Regions from separate parts of the Oleiphilus sp. HI0128 genome, predicted to be linked through region 4. Evidence: predicted binding sites of a transcription regulator. Region 4 holds the regulator's gene; each other region holds the start of a gene.
What was found. Region 4 encodes sigma-54, which starts transcription at its own class of promoters, with help from an activator protein. Its sites were predicted from a motif close to TGGCACNNNNNTTGCTNT; they were not measured.
Positions count from the first base shown of each region.

Region 1 (3,194 bases), on a different contig from region 4:
GGCTAGTGATCGCGATCTTTAGCATGTTCTTTGGTGCGTGGTTTGGCGGTGTTGGTGGGCTCAATACTGAACACTACAAGATCCAGAAGTTTCACGAACAAATTATTGAAGGTCAGCACTTGATCTTAGTGGATGTTAACACGAAGGATGAACAACGCATAAAGTGCATTATGGAAATAAGGCACCCCGAGGCGGTACTTCAAGGTTCTAGCTCGACTATTACTAATCCGTTTTCCAAGGATGATGCTGAACACATCAGCGCAAAGTCTTAGGGCTGCGCATTAAGGTGATAAAAGCTTAGATTATCGCCTTAATGCATTATTTGCAGTTCACAAAGTGTTCATGTCGAAATCTGTCAAAGCAAAAATTTCAAGGACTTCATAGGTATTCTTGTCGAGCTTTGCCAAACCAAAGCCTGATTTCCCAATTATGCGGATATAGAAGTATTTGCCTGTATCAAACTCTTGATCCTTATAAATCTTCTTAAGGTAGACTTCTTCAAGAGCTGCTTGCTTGATGCGTTCTTTTTGCTCGCCTAGCTCATGATAATAATCCATGTTCTGTAGATAATCTGTATCCCCTTCACCGGTAAATGCATGAACAGTGATCGCTATTCTAACTTCGGTTGTACCGGTTAAAACGTGGAACTTTGGTGCTGAAGCCAAGCTAGTATCGATAATATTAGGGTCAACAGCTGTCATATCGTAATTCGATGCGGTTTGGATCTCAAATGAGTTATTGACAAGTAATGCTGATAAAGGCCTTTCCTTGTAGATGGTCTGAAACCCATATACAAGCGCTGCTATTTGGAATAATGCAATCACTGACAGGTCAAACTTTAGACTCTTCTTACCTTTTTTATATACGACAAAAGTAAGTAGTGGCCCTAGTATCACGTCTACAGCAAACAGGATTAGAATGATTTCTGATATACCCTGTATTTTGAAGTAGAAGTCAGGATAAATTTGGAATCTGATAAAAAAGTAAACTATCGATACGATAGCGAGACTAATAAGAAAGTGGATTAGAAATGCGATGGGTTTTGTCATAGTCGTCAGTTAAGTTAGTGTTTAAACTAAGCTTAGAAGCGACTTGGATATTTTCAAAGAAATAAAGAACGGAATTAAAAAAAAGCCGCATTTAAGTGCGGCTTTTTAGAAACTACAAAGGTATTGTTATTTCATTTTTTTACGTGTGGCAACTAGTCCTGCCAAACCTAATGCAAACAAAGCAATGGTGCCAGGTTCTGAAACTGCAGTAACTTTAACGTCGTCAAAAATATTACCTGTTGTATCTCTTCCGCCATCTAAGGATGTGAATGTTAAGGTAGAAAGCGAGCTAGTAGCTGTGAATTGATAAGTATACTGATTCCAGTTACCCCATGATTGGTTATAAACAGAATCTGAAAGGTCACCAACACTGACTGAGAAAGCTTCATCAGAGTTAGCTTGGCGGCGGCGACCAGCAAAACTTAACTCGTAGGCCTGACCTGCTGTCGTCGCGAAGTCTTGGAAGATAGAGAACTGACCATTAGCGTCTCCAGGGTGCGCATTAAGTTCTAATACTCTAATTCCATCATCGGCAGGTACGATAAAATTGTTAGACCATATTTCAACATTCTGGCTGGCGTCCCAATTTGGAATGCTAGAATAAATCTGCCACGTAGCTGCGCTTCCATACCCGCCAAGTGCTGCTTCGTTACCAATATCTTCGAAGCTGCCATTTTCTATAAGATTAGCTTGAGCACTCATAGATACAGCAGTAGTTAAACAGATTGAACCGAACAACTTTGTTAAATTTTTCATAATACAGCCTAATTTAATGAATAATAACTATAGGAAAGCAATAGATGCGCCAGAAGTTTATCTTTTTGTTTTTATTGATGTTTTCTAGTATTGATTGATCGATGTGTAAAATAAGCTGACGTAAATTTAGCCAGCTTCAAGATTTTGTGAACTAGTGAATCTAATGACTTCGTCTTACAAACCGCATTGGTAATACGGATATTATAATGTTAAATACCTTGGCAATGGTCGGTGTATTTATAAGAAACAATTTGATTGCGACCTACAGCGCTATTGATGTCGAAGAGATTATCTTCAAAAAGCTCATTACCCCAATCACAAAGCGTTTCAAGCGAAACCTTGTCATCCTTTACGATCGAAGAATGAAGCTTAAGCGTTAAACCGAGCTGACCATTCCACTTCATGACGCAGCTTGATATCGGATAGTTCTTTGTTCCTGGTGCACAGCAAAACCAGCGTTCTTTTTGTAATGCTGAAACCGCTTCTGCCTGTTTGCTCGGTAAGGCAGAGGTATCTTCATCTAACCAGTTCCCCATTGCGGAGAAATTGCCAGCGTAAAAGGATTTATTGCTGAGGTAGCGATATAAAAATCTAATCATAAAGCCAGGTAGATATTTAGCTATCTTGGCTTGTTGCCAGTGCAGCCAATGCTCGCGTGACTTTAGCCGCTCGCGAATTCTGTCGTTTAACTGGGTAGGTGAAATATCCGCTTCGAGAGGGATATAAAATCCACTGGAGAAATTTGCATAGTCTGAGTCGGTTCCAAAATTAGCTGCCCCCCTTAAATTAACGGGATAAAACCACGAATAGCTTTGATTGCAGTTTTTTGAATCTGCAAGTAAATGCTTGGCAGCCGAGCGGTTTAGCGCCCATAGTATAAAGGTTGTTAAAGGGATATCGAGAGATTTTGCTCGTTGTTCGATAGCTGCGGTTTCATAACGATCAAAAAATAGAGTGTCTACCGAATTTTGGCTTACTTGATTATCCGCTTTCCAAAAACGCCATTTGACCCTTTTAGGGTAAGGTTGAACTTTTGCTTTGATCGCTTTCAATTCTTGAGTGTCAGGTTCACCGGTTTCTCTACACTTAGGGATCTTCACACTGGTGAAACCGAGATCGTTCAGCATGTGCTTCATTATGCTCATGCCGTCACCATTGGCGTGCTGGAAGATATCTACTTTTAGCGCTTCTTCTTGCTCTGAGGTGTGAGGCGTATATCGCCCCCAATATATGTCATCACTTACGCCTAGCTTGCGCCTTTGTTCAAACCATAAGGCAACATGATCTTTCGGGTGACGTTGAAATATACTCATGATGCCTGATCCGTCTTGAGAACGTTAAGGGTATTTTTCGCATCAAGCCAACCTGCTTCCCAGCTTGAAGTTAATA
Region 1 is NZ_LWGG01001174.1:3,009-6,202, forward strand. Features, by position in the region: gene A3763_RS27135 (hypothetical protein) at 6-272, shown strand; gene A3763_RS19825 (hypothetical protein) at 330-1,049, opposite strand; gene A3763_RS19830 (DUF642 domain-containing protein) at 1,176-1,805, opposite strand; gene A3763_RS19835 (hypothetical protein) at 2,015-3,118, opposite strand; gene A3763_RS19840 (efflux RND transporter permease subunit) at 3,115-3,194, opposite strand, start outside.
Region 1: a site for sigma-54 is predicted at 1,840-1,857, ahead of A3763_RS19830 (DUF642 domain-containing protein). Genes of this name have one in related genera too.

Region 2 (3,194 bases), on a different contig from region 4:
CACCTGGAAAAACCGAAACGCTCATCTGGACATTCGAAGAAGCTTGGGAAGTAGAGGCTGCCTGCAATATTCCGGGTCATTACCAAGCGGGAATGCACAGCCCGGTAAAGTTTCGACCATAGAAACAAGAAATATAAATCCCGTTGAGAAATCCATTTAACACACTAACATCTAGGTTTTGTATACTTCTCAACCCAAATATAGTTGAACTAAGGGTTCGTTTTGTTGGCATTGTTACTTCTGGCAATCGCGTTAAGTATGGATGCGTTTGCTGTGTCTATTGGTTTAGGTTCAAAAAAAACGGTCGGCACACTAAAGCTTGCCACAATGTGCGCTATTTACTTCGGCCTTTTTCAGGGCCTTATGCCCCTTATTGGTTTTATAGGAGGTAAAGGTGTTCTCGTTTTTGCTGAAACCTATGCTCCCTGGGTATCGTTTATATTGCTTTTGATTATTGGTATTAAGATGATCTATGAAGCGCTTATTACTGGTGAAGAGAATGTCCCTTCTCATATAAGTCATCGTGCTATGTTCATTCTAGGTATTGCCACCAGTATCGACGCAATGGCGGCGGGCTTTTCCTTGACTTTGCTGAACGTTAACGGATTTCTAGCCTGTGCTTTCATAGCTATAACCACTGCACTATTTAGCTTTGCCGGAGTCTACCTTGGCGAGAAAACAGGCACTTGGCTCGAAAGTCGAGCTGAAGTGTTAGGTGGGACGATTTTGATATTGATCGGGTTAAAGGTCCTCTTAGGCTAAGACGGTCCAGCCTACTGTCATTCATAGAGAACTAAAAATTGTTTAAATAGGGTTCGAGAAATTATTAAGTAAAAACAATAAATAAAAGTGAGTACGAAGCTCTGGCCTCGTACTCGATTAAGCTACCAGGCTTTGTAGGGTAAGAACTTACCATTCATGGTTAAGACGACGCGATCACCTTTCGGGTTCTCTTCTTTTTCAACATCCATACTGAAGTCAATTGCGCTCATGATGCCGTCGCCAAACTTTTCTTGTATTACTTCTTTTAGCGTATCGCCGTAGACACCGACAATTTCATATAGCCGATAAATTAAAGGGTCTTGAGGAATGGATTGATCCCAGGTTTTAGTCGGGTATTCCATCAATGCAGGCTTTGCTTCGTCCGGTAAATCAAGTAAGGCACAAACCTTATCTGCAACGTCCTCGGGCATACTATTCATGCCCAGACAAGCTGAGGTGAGCCATACTGAGCCCATGCCGACTTCTTCTGCCATACCTTCCCAGGTAAGTTCTTTAGATTTTTTAGCTAATACAATTGCTTCGATCACTTCTTCTTTCTTCATCACAATCACCTTTATTTACTGTGTTGGTCAGCGTCAGGTTTGAGCTGAGGAATAAATTTCATAAAGGGCTTTTGCAAGCGCTATGCCATTGGAAATTGTTATTATTATTCAATAGATTAGCTAAAACCTATGCGTGTGATCTATCAGTGAGGGCCTTATTAGTGTGCACTGAAAGGCTTGTTTCGAAGAGAGAGCCCTGTCCTAAGGCACTGCTGAATCAAGGGACTTGTCTAGCTGATTGTAGTGAGCAAAATTTATCGTAGCTTCTTACGCCAAGCGGCGGGGCTTAGGCCATATTTTCGCTGAAATAAACGATTGAAGTGGCCAGGGTCTTGATAACCAACCTTCCATGATATTTCTGCGACACTTTGATCACTATGTTTGAGGTGCTCTTTTCCCTGCTCAATTTTTAAGTGTTGAATATAGCTAAGAGGTGATTCGCCCGTTGCTTCTTTAAAGCGACGTTTAAAGGTGCGTACACTCATATTTGCTTTTGTGGCAAGTTGCTCGATAGAAAGGGGCTCAATGAAGTGGATTTCAAGCCACTGCTGGATAGAGAGAATAGCGTCGTCTTGATGGTAGGTTTGTTTACCAATGGAGGCAAATTCGCCGGAGTAGGCTCGTCTGAAATCGACCAAAAAAGTACTTTCTACGGCTTCGCCAACCTCAGTGCAGGATAAGCGTGAAAGCAGATAGATCATGATCTCCATGGCTGCATTCATTCCTGCAGAGCAATACAGTTCCCCGGTAGCGGTAATAAAACGATCGGGGCGAAGATCGATTTTGGGGTACTTCTGTGCGAATTCTTCTTGCTTATGCCAATGCGTGGTACAGATTCGCTCATCCAAGAGCCCGGCCTCTGCCAGAAAGTAGGAACCGGTTGTCGCAGCCATAATCGGGATACCTTGCTCGTGCCACTCCCTAAGCTTTGGGTATAAGGGGCGCTGATCGATTAGCAGCGCTTCCATGTCACCCCAGATTCCATGAAGAATGACCAGGTCTGTATGTTTGATATCGCCTAGTGCCTGATCAGGTGTAATGCTTAAGCCGCTGAATGATGAAATAGCTTTGCCATCTAAGGTAACTAGCGAGATAGATATAGCCTCGCCCAAAAGCTTTTTTTGTAGCATGGAGGCAAAGGCAAATACATCATGACTAAGACCTAAACTTAAGCCCATTGCATTCTCGCAGGCATAAAGCGTGACATGTTTTAGCATCATAATCTCCGGAATATATTGGGGTATTATTTACCTTTATGGCCCGTTTGGCCATTTATATGACCTGAGTCACGCTGTTTCTTTTTGTCTTCGATTCTTAAGATTGCGTTAGTTAGATCTTATATTGGAGATGAGCATGAAATTCACGTCTGAACATGAAGCCTTACGCAAAACAGTGCGAGCCTTTGTTGATCAGGAAATGGACCCTTTTGTTGATGAGTGGGAGCAGGCAGGCAAAGCGCCTTTACATTCACTATTCAAGAAAATGGGTGACCTGGGCTTGTTGGGTATACATAAACCCGAAGCGAATGGTGGTGCAGGTTTAGATTATAGTTATAACCTGGTGTTTGCTGAGGAAATTGGCCGAGCCTATGGTGGTTCCTTGCCCATGGCGATTGGTGTGCAAACAGACATGGCCACGCCTGCTTTGGCTCGTTTTGGTAGTGATGAGTTAAAACGTGATTTTTTGGCGCCAGCCATCGCTGGAGATATGGTTGCTTGTATCGGGGTTAGTGAAGCTGGGGCAGGTTCAGATGTTGCAGGTTTAAAAACGACCGCTAAAAGTGACGGTGATGACTACCTTATCAATGGCAGTAAGATGTGGATCACGAATGCGACGCAAGGTGATTGGATTTGTTTACTTGCCAACACT
Region 2 is NZ_LWGG01001460.1:12,799-15,992, forward strand. Features, by position in the region: gene A3763_RS24065 (plastocyanin/azurin family copper-binding protein) at 1-122, shown strand, start outside; gene A3763_RS24070 (manganese efflux pump MntP family protein) at 226-762, shown strand; gene cynS (cyanase) at 885-1,325, opposite strand; gene A3763_RS24080 (GlxA family transcriptional regulator) at 1,580-2,545, opposite strand; gene A3763_RS24085 (acyl-CoA dehydrogenase family protein) at 2,679-3,194, shown strand, end outside.
Region 2: a site for sigma-54 is predicted at 1,396-1,413, ahead of cynS (cyanase). Genes of this name have one in related genera too.

Region 3 (3,194 bases), on a different contig from region 4:
AGCATCGACTCTGACAATCTGGCAACTCAAGTTATCATCGGAGCCGTTTTCGAGTGCAATATCAACCAAACTCTCACAAAGCCCGGTAAATTCATCCGACTTGCAATCAACCGCCTTAGCAATGACTTCTTTTATACGTTTATCGTTGATAAAATCATGAATACCGTCGGTACTCAGAAAAAAGATATCACCAGATTCGACATCCTCCGAGTAATAGTCGACATCAAGCATTAAATCCATTCCCATTGCACGAGTAAGATAAGTGGAATCCTTACTTACTCTGGCGGAATGGTCATGCGTGAGCTGCTCAAAGTTATTTCCCCGAAGGCGGTACACTCGGCTATCGCCGATATGAAATATATGCGCGACACGCGACTTGATAACCAAGGTCGACATTGTACTGATATAGCCATGCTCAGCCTGAAGATAACCAACCCCCTGCCCATATAACCAACGATTCAAAGCCGTTAATACTTTTTGAGCTGAGTTTTTAACTGTCCAGGAGTCAGGTGTACTGAAGAAGTCGGAGATAAAGTTCTTAACGCAGGTTTCGCTTGCCTCCTTGCCCGCCTCTGCACTACTGACTCCATCTGCAACAATAGCAACCATTCCCTTTACAGTTAATAGAGGCTCTTTCGGGACGTATATTCCGACAGAATCTTCATTTTGGTGCTTTAAGCCCTTTACTGATATTTGCCCTGCACTTGTACGAAGCCCGCTTTCTAGATGCATCTGATATTTCACTCACTTATTTATTATGGGTATTATTGCGTCAATAAGTAGCAAAATAACACCCCCTTTAGATTAAAATCTTAATTTTCAACGGCATATGTAAAAACGAACGCAATATACTGCCTTAGGATTGAACTCAGCGCATAGTCATGCACCATTATCAACCAAGGCGGAAAACAGCATTTTTTAGCTGCACCACTTTAAAGCACGCGTTTTTTCTCAAACGCTCAAAACCTGGCTATAAAACACGAACTTAAGAATTTTTTTCCTTTTTATTTCAATACCCTATGAAATTATTTCGATACTTGGCATAGCTCATGCTTAATTACAGATAATTGCGTAAACAAGCATTGAGTAACGCTAAAGCTTTTCACTAGTAAATAAGCACAGCGTATGCGCAGATTCTCAGACATACGAGGCCATAGAATGAAGAATAGTAGAGTTGTTGTAGTCGGTAACGGCATGGTGGGTCATCACTTCGTTGACCAAATGATTGCATCCGAAATTGGAGCACACATTACAGTACTAGGCGCCGAAACGCGACCAGCCTACGATCGGGTACATCTCTCTGAAGTGTTCTCTGGCAAAGAGCCAAAAGATCTAGCACTAACAACCCGCGAATTCTACAAAGATAATGGTGTTGATGCGATTTTTGGTGATGCCGTTACAGATATAGACCGTAAAAACAAAATTGTTATCACTGAAAGCGGGCGACGCTTCGATTATGACAAGCTAGTATTGGCAACTGGTTCTTATCCTTTTGTACCACCTATCAAAGGTTCTGAAAGCAAAGAATGCCTAACCTACAGAACAATTGATGACTTGGGTGAAATTAAATCACATGCCCAGACCTCAAAAATTGGTGTAGTTGTAGGTGGTGGTCTGCTTGGTCTTGAGTGTGCAAACGCACTTCAAAATCTAGGGCTTGAAACTCACGTTGTTGAGTTTGCTCCCGGCTTAATGGGTGTTCAGCTAGATGATGGCGGCAGCAAGATGCTTCGCCGTAAGATCGAAGCGCTTGGTGTTCAAGTACATACCCAAAAAGCGACTACGCTTATCGATAACAAAGGTGATAACACAAAACTGCGAATGAACTTCGCAGATGACACGCATCTTGATACTGACATGATCGTATTTTCTGCAGGCATTCGCCCCTATGATCAGTTAGCACGTAAAACCGGGTTAGAAGTTGGTGAGCGTGGCGGTATCGTTGTCGATTACCACTGCCGAACCTCTGACTCGGACATTTTTGCTATAGGTGAATGTGCTCTATATGGCAACATGATCTACGGACTGGTTGCGCCCGGTTATAGAATGGCAGAAGTTGCTGTTCAGCAATTCTCCGACGACGACGAAAAACCTTCGTTTACTGGCTCAGACATGAGCACGAAGCTGAAGCTTCTGGGTGTTGACGTCGGCTCAATTGGCGATGCCCATGGTAAAACGCCCGGCTCAATCGCTTACGTCTACAGTAACGAAAACTCAGAGATCTATAAGCGAATCATCGTATCTGAAGACGGCAATACACTGTTAGGTGCAGTACTAGTTGGCGACTGTTCAGATTACGACACACTTCTTCAATACTACCTGAACGGTATCGAGCTTCCCGAAAACCCTGAAGGAATGATTCTACCGAATGTTGAAGGGGGTGGTCCTGCGCTAGGTGCTTCAGCACTACCAATGGAAGCAACAATCTGTTCATGCCTAAACGTTAGTAAAGGCGACATTATTAACGCTCTTGATTCCGGTTGTTGCAGCGTAGGTGATGTAAAAGGTGAAACCAAAGCAGCTAGCGGTTGTGGCGGTTGCGCAGCACTTCTTAAGGATGTTGTTGATACTGAGCTTGAAGCGCGCGGCGTTACGGTTGATAAAAGCATTTGTGAACACTTCCCTCATACGCGTGAAGAGCTATATCACTTAATTCGTGTCGGTAGTATCATGTCATTTGGCGAACTGGTAGAAAAACACGGTACCGGCCTTGGTTGTGATATTTGTAAGCCTGCGGTAGCAAATATGCTTGCAGCTAGCTGGAATGATTACATTCTAGAAGAGCAACATACAGGCCTGCAGGATACCAACGATACCTTTCTTGCAAACATGCAAAAAGATGGCACCTATTCAGTTGTCCCACGTGTACCAGGTGGTGAGATTACGCCTGAGCAACTGATCGCTATCGGTCAAGTAGGCCAAAAGTACAAACTTTATACAAAGATTACGGGCGGGCAGCGTATAGACTTATTTGGCGCTAAACTTAATGACCTACCCACTATTTGGGGTGAACTAATTGCAGCAGGCCTTGAAACGGGTCACGCCTACGGTAAGTCCTTACGTACCGTTAAGTCGTGCGTCGGATCAACTTGGTGTCGTTACGGAGTTCAGGATAGCGTGGGTCAAGCAATCGATATCGAAAACCGATACAAAGGTTTGCGTACTCCGCACAAGCTAAAAATGGCAGTATCCGG
Region 3 is NZ_LWGG01000222.1:20,515-23,708, forward strand. Features, by position in the region: gene A3763_RS03030 (bifunctional protein-serine/threonine kinase/phosphatase) at 1-732, opposite strand, end outside; gene nirB (nitrite reductase large subunit NirB) at 1,159-3,194, shown strand, end outside.
Region 3: a site for sigma-54 is predicted at 1,039-1,056, ahead of nirB (nitrite reductase large subunit NirB). Genes of this name have one in related genera too.

Region 4 (3,194 bases):
TCCAGTCTGCTGTGGGGAATGGCAATTCCTTGCCCAACTCCCGTGCTTCCCAGTCGTTCACGAGAAATAAGGTTGTCAAATATTTCAGTTTCATCAAGATGAGGAAATTGTTTTGAGACCAGGTGTGCAGCCTGTTGAAGAACTTTTTTCTTGCTACCACCGGGCAAACCGCGTTGGGTTAGCTCCGGTGACAAGATGGCCTCGATAGTAATTTTATTTTCAGACATTTTTCGACTCTAAAGATCGCTAATAACTAGCGTGCTGCTGCGCCGTGTGCGCGGTCAACTTTCTTTTCCTTGTGCTTAAGAATTTGACGGTCTAGCTTATCAACTAGCTGGTCGATAGCGGCATACATGTCGTCGTTCTCGGCGTGGCCGTGGATATCTGCACCAGCGATATGTAGCGTTGATTCAGCAATATGTGCTTGTTTCGATACAGAAAGGGTTACCTGTACGTTGCTAATGCCGCCAATATGGCGCTCTAGCTTTTGCAATTTGGTTTTCACATATTCTTTAAGTGCATCAGTTAAATCTACATGATGGCCAGTGATATTTAATTGCATAGTATTCTCCTATCATCGTTATTTTTAGCGAGAGTTGAATATTGACTCACTTTTCGCTTATCAAATCAACTTGCTGCAGGCAGCAAGTTATCAAATATTGTATTAAACCAATCTTTTTCTTTCGTTCGATGGGGGGATCGACATCGCTTCGCGGTATTTTGCGATAGTGCGGCGGGCGACGTTAATTCCTTGCTCTTTCAACAAGTCGGCAATCTTGCTATCGCTAAGAGGTTTTTTAGGGTTTTCTGCTGATATTAACTTCTTAATAATTGCGCGAATCGCTGTTGACGAGCACTCTCCGCCAGTAGTTGTGCTGACGTGGCTTGAGAAAAAGTATTTGAGTTCAAATATGCCTCGTGGCGTATGCATGTACTTTTGTGTTGTCACACGAGATATGGTGGACTCATGCATTTCTACCGCTTCAGCAATATCATGTAAAATCAGCGGCTTCATCGCTTCATCACCATAGTCAAGGAAGCCTTGTTGGTGAGCTACTATCTTACTTGCCACTTTTAGAAGCGTCTCGTTACGACTTTGTAGGCTTTTAATAAACCACTTTGCTTCTTGAAGTTGATCCTTCATAAAGGTGTTGTCGTTACTGGAGTCAGCTCTCTTTATAAACGAAGCATAATTTGCATTGACCCTTATTTTTGGCGCAATCTCTGGGTTGAGCTCAACTTTCCAGCGTCCTTTTTCTTTCTTTACGACGACATCTGGCACAATGTACTCAGGCTCGGAAGAAGCAATGGATTCACCTGGTTTAGGGTTCAAAGACTGAATTAGAGAGATAACCTCTTTCAGTTCATGCTCTTTAAGGCGGCTGCGTCGCATTAGTTGAGCGTAGTCTCTTGATCCTAATAAGTTCAGGTAGTGGCTGATTACAAGCTTTGCTTGTGGTAGCCAGGGCGTATCTTTTGGTAGCTGGCGTAACTGTAGCAGCAAACAGTCGGGCAGGTCTTTGGCAAATACCCCAGGTGGATCAAAGTGCTGCACGCGTTTTAAGACGGCTTCAACTTCATCTAATTCAACCGGGTCTTCGTCATCTGAGTTGTGCAGCCCCTCGTGTATCTCTTCAACGGTATTCGTTAGGTAGCCGTCTGTATCTGTTGCGTCGATTAATGACATCGCAATGTATCGGTCGCGATCAGACATGGGGGTAAGGTTAAGTTGCCAATCTAGATGATCTGCAAGAGACTCGGTAGCAGCGTTTCTTTGTTCGAAGGCATTGTTGTCATCTTCGGGAACGGGACCACTGGGCGCATTGTTTGTATATATGTCATCCCAAGCCGTATCAACAGGCAGATCTTCCGGTATAGTATCTGACCACTCTTCACTAGGCGTGTCGGCTTCATTGCTAGCAGGTGCTTCGCTCGAACTGGTGTCTGTACTACTGCTTTGTTGGTTGTCCTGAGAGGCGTACTCGTTGCCATCATTTTGATGACTTTCATTCTGATTTTCTTGTTTATCACTTGTATTTCCAGGCTCGTTGTTATCGTCCTGGAGTTCGAGCATAGGATTAGATTCCAATGCTTCTTGTATTTCGTTTTGAAGGTCAAGAGTCGACAATTGTAGCAAGCGGATTGCTTGCTGCAATTGAGGTGTCATTGTCAGTTGTTGACCGAGCTTTAATTGGAGAGAAACCTTCATGTTCATGAGGATGTCACCAACTTAAGACTTAAATTTTGAATCATGTATTGTCGCTTATTATATTTTGCGGAAATGGTCGCTGTGAATAAACGTATTTATATTTACTTCATTTACACAAGTGTAGTGCGAAGATAGCAAAGTGTGAAACAAATAAAAGTATATTTACGTTACCAGCCTACAAATAATTGTTTTAGATCAAGTTATCGTCTTGTTGACGTGAAAATTGCATGCTACTCATTTCTAAGCTGAAAGTCATGCTTAATTGTTTGTATATGCTGTTCGAATCGAATGCTATGAACTAGCCACTGGCTTATAATTTGAATTGATTGCCCAAGTAGACTTGTTTGACCTTTTCATTATTCAGAATGTCTTCAGCACTTCCTGAAGCAATGATATGGCCATCACCAACAATATAGGCTTTTTCACAAATATCCAGCGTTTCTCTAACGTTGTGATCGGTTATGAGTACGCCGATATTTTTACTTTTAAGGTGAGAGACGATTGACTTGATGTCGTTGACCGATATTGGGTCGACACCTGCGAAGGGCTCATCGAGTAGAATGAAGTCAGGCTCCATTGCTAAAGCTCTGGCTATTTCCACTCGCCTACGTTCACCGCCTGACAAGGCCATGCCAAGACTATCTTTGATGTGAGTGATGTGAAACTCTTCGAGTAAGGCTTCCATTCTTTGTCGCCTTTCGCTGCGAGAAAGATCTTTTCTAATCTCTAGTACCGCCAGGATATTGTCTCGAACACTTAACTTTCTAAATATTGAAGCTTCCTGGGGCAGGTAGCCGACACCGTTTCGTGCCCTATCATGCATAGCCATGGATGATAGGTCGGTATCATTAACTGATATCTTGCCTTTATCATGCTTAACCAGGCCTACAATCATATAGAAACAAGTGGTTTTACCAGCACCGTTAGGGCCGAGCAGCCCGATCACTTCACCGCTGTTGATAGTCAGGGAAACATCTTTAACTAT
Region 4 is NZ_LWGG01000778.1:2,864-6,057, reverse strand. Features, by position in the region: gene ptsN (PTS IIA-like nitrogen regulatory protein PtsN) at 1-227, opposite strand, end outside; gene hpf (ribosome hibernation-promoting factor, HPF/YfiA family) at 254-562, opposite strand; gene A3763_RS11040 (RNA polymerase factor sigma-54) at 665-2,209, opposite strand; gene lptB (LPS export ABC transporter ATP-binding protein) at 2,520-3,194, opposite strand, start outside.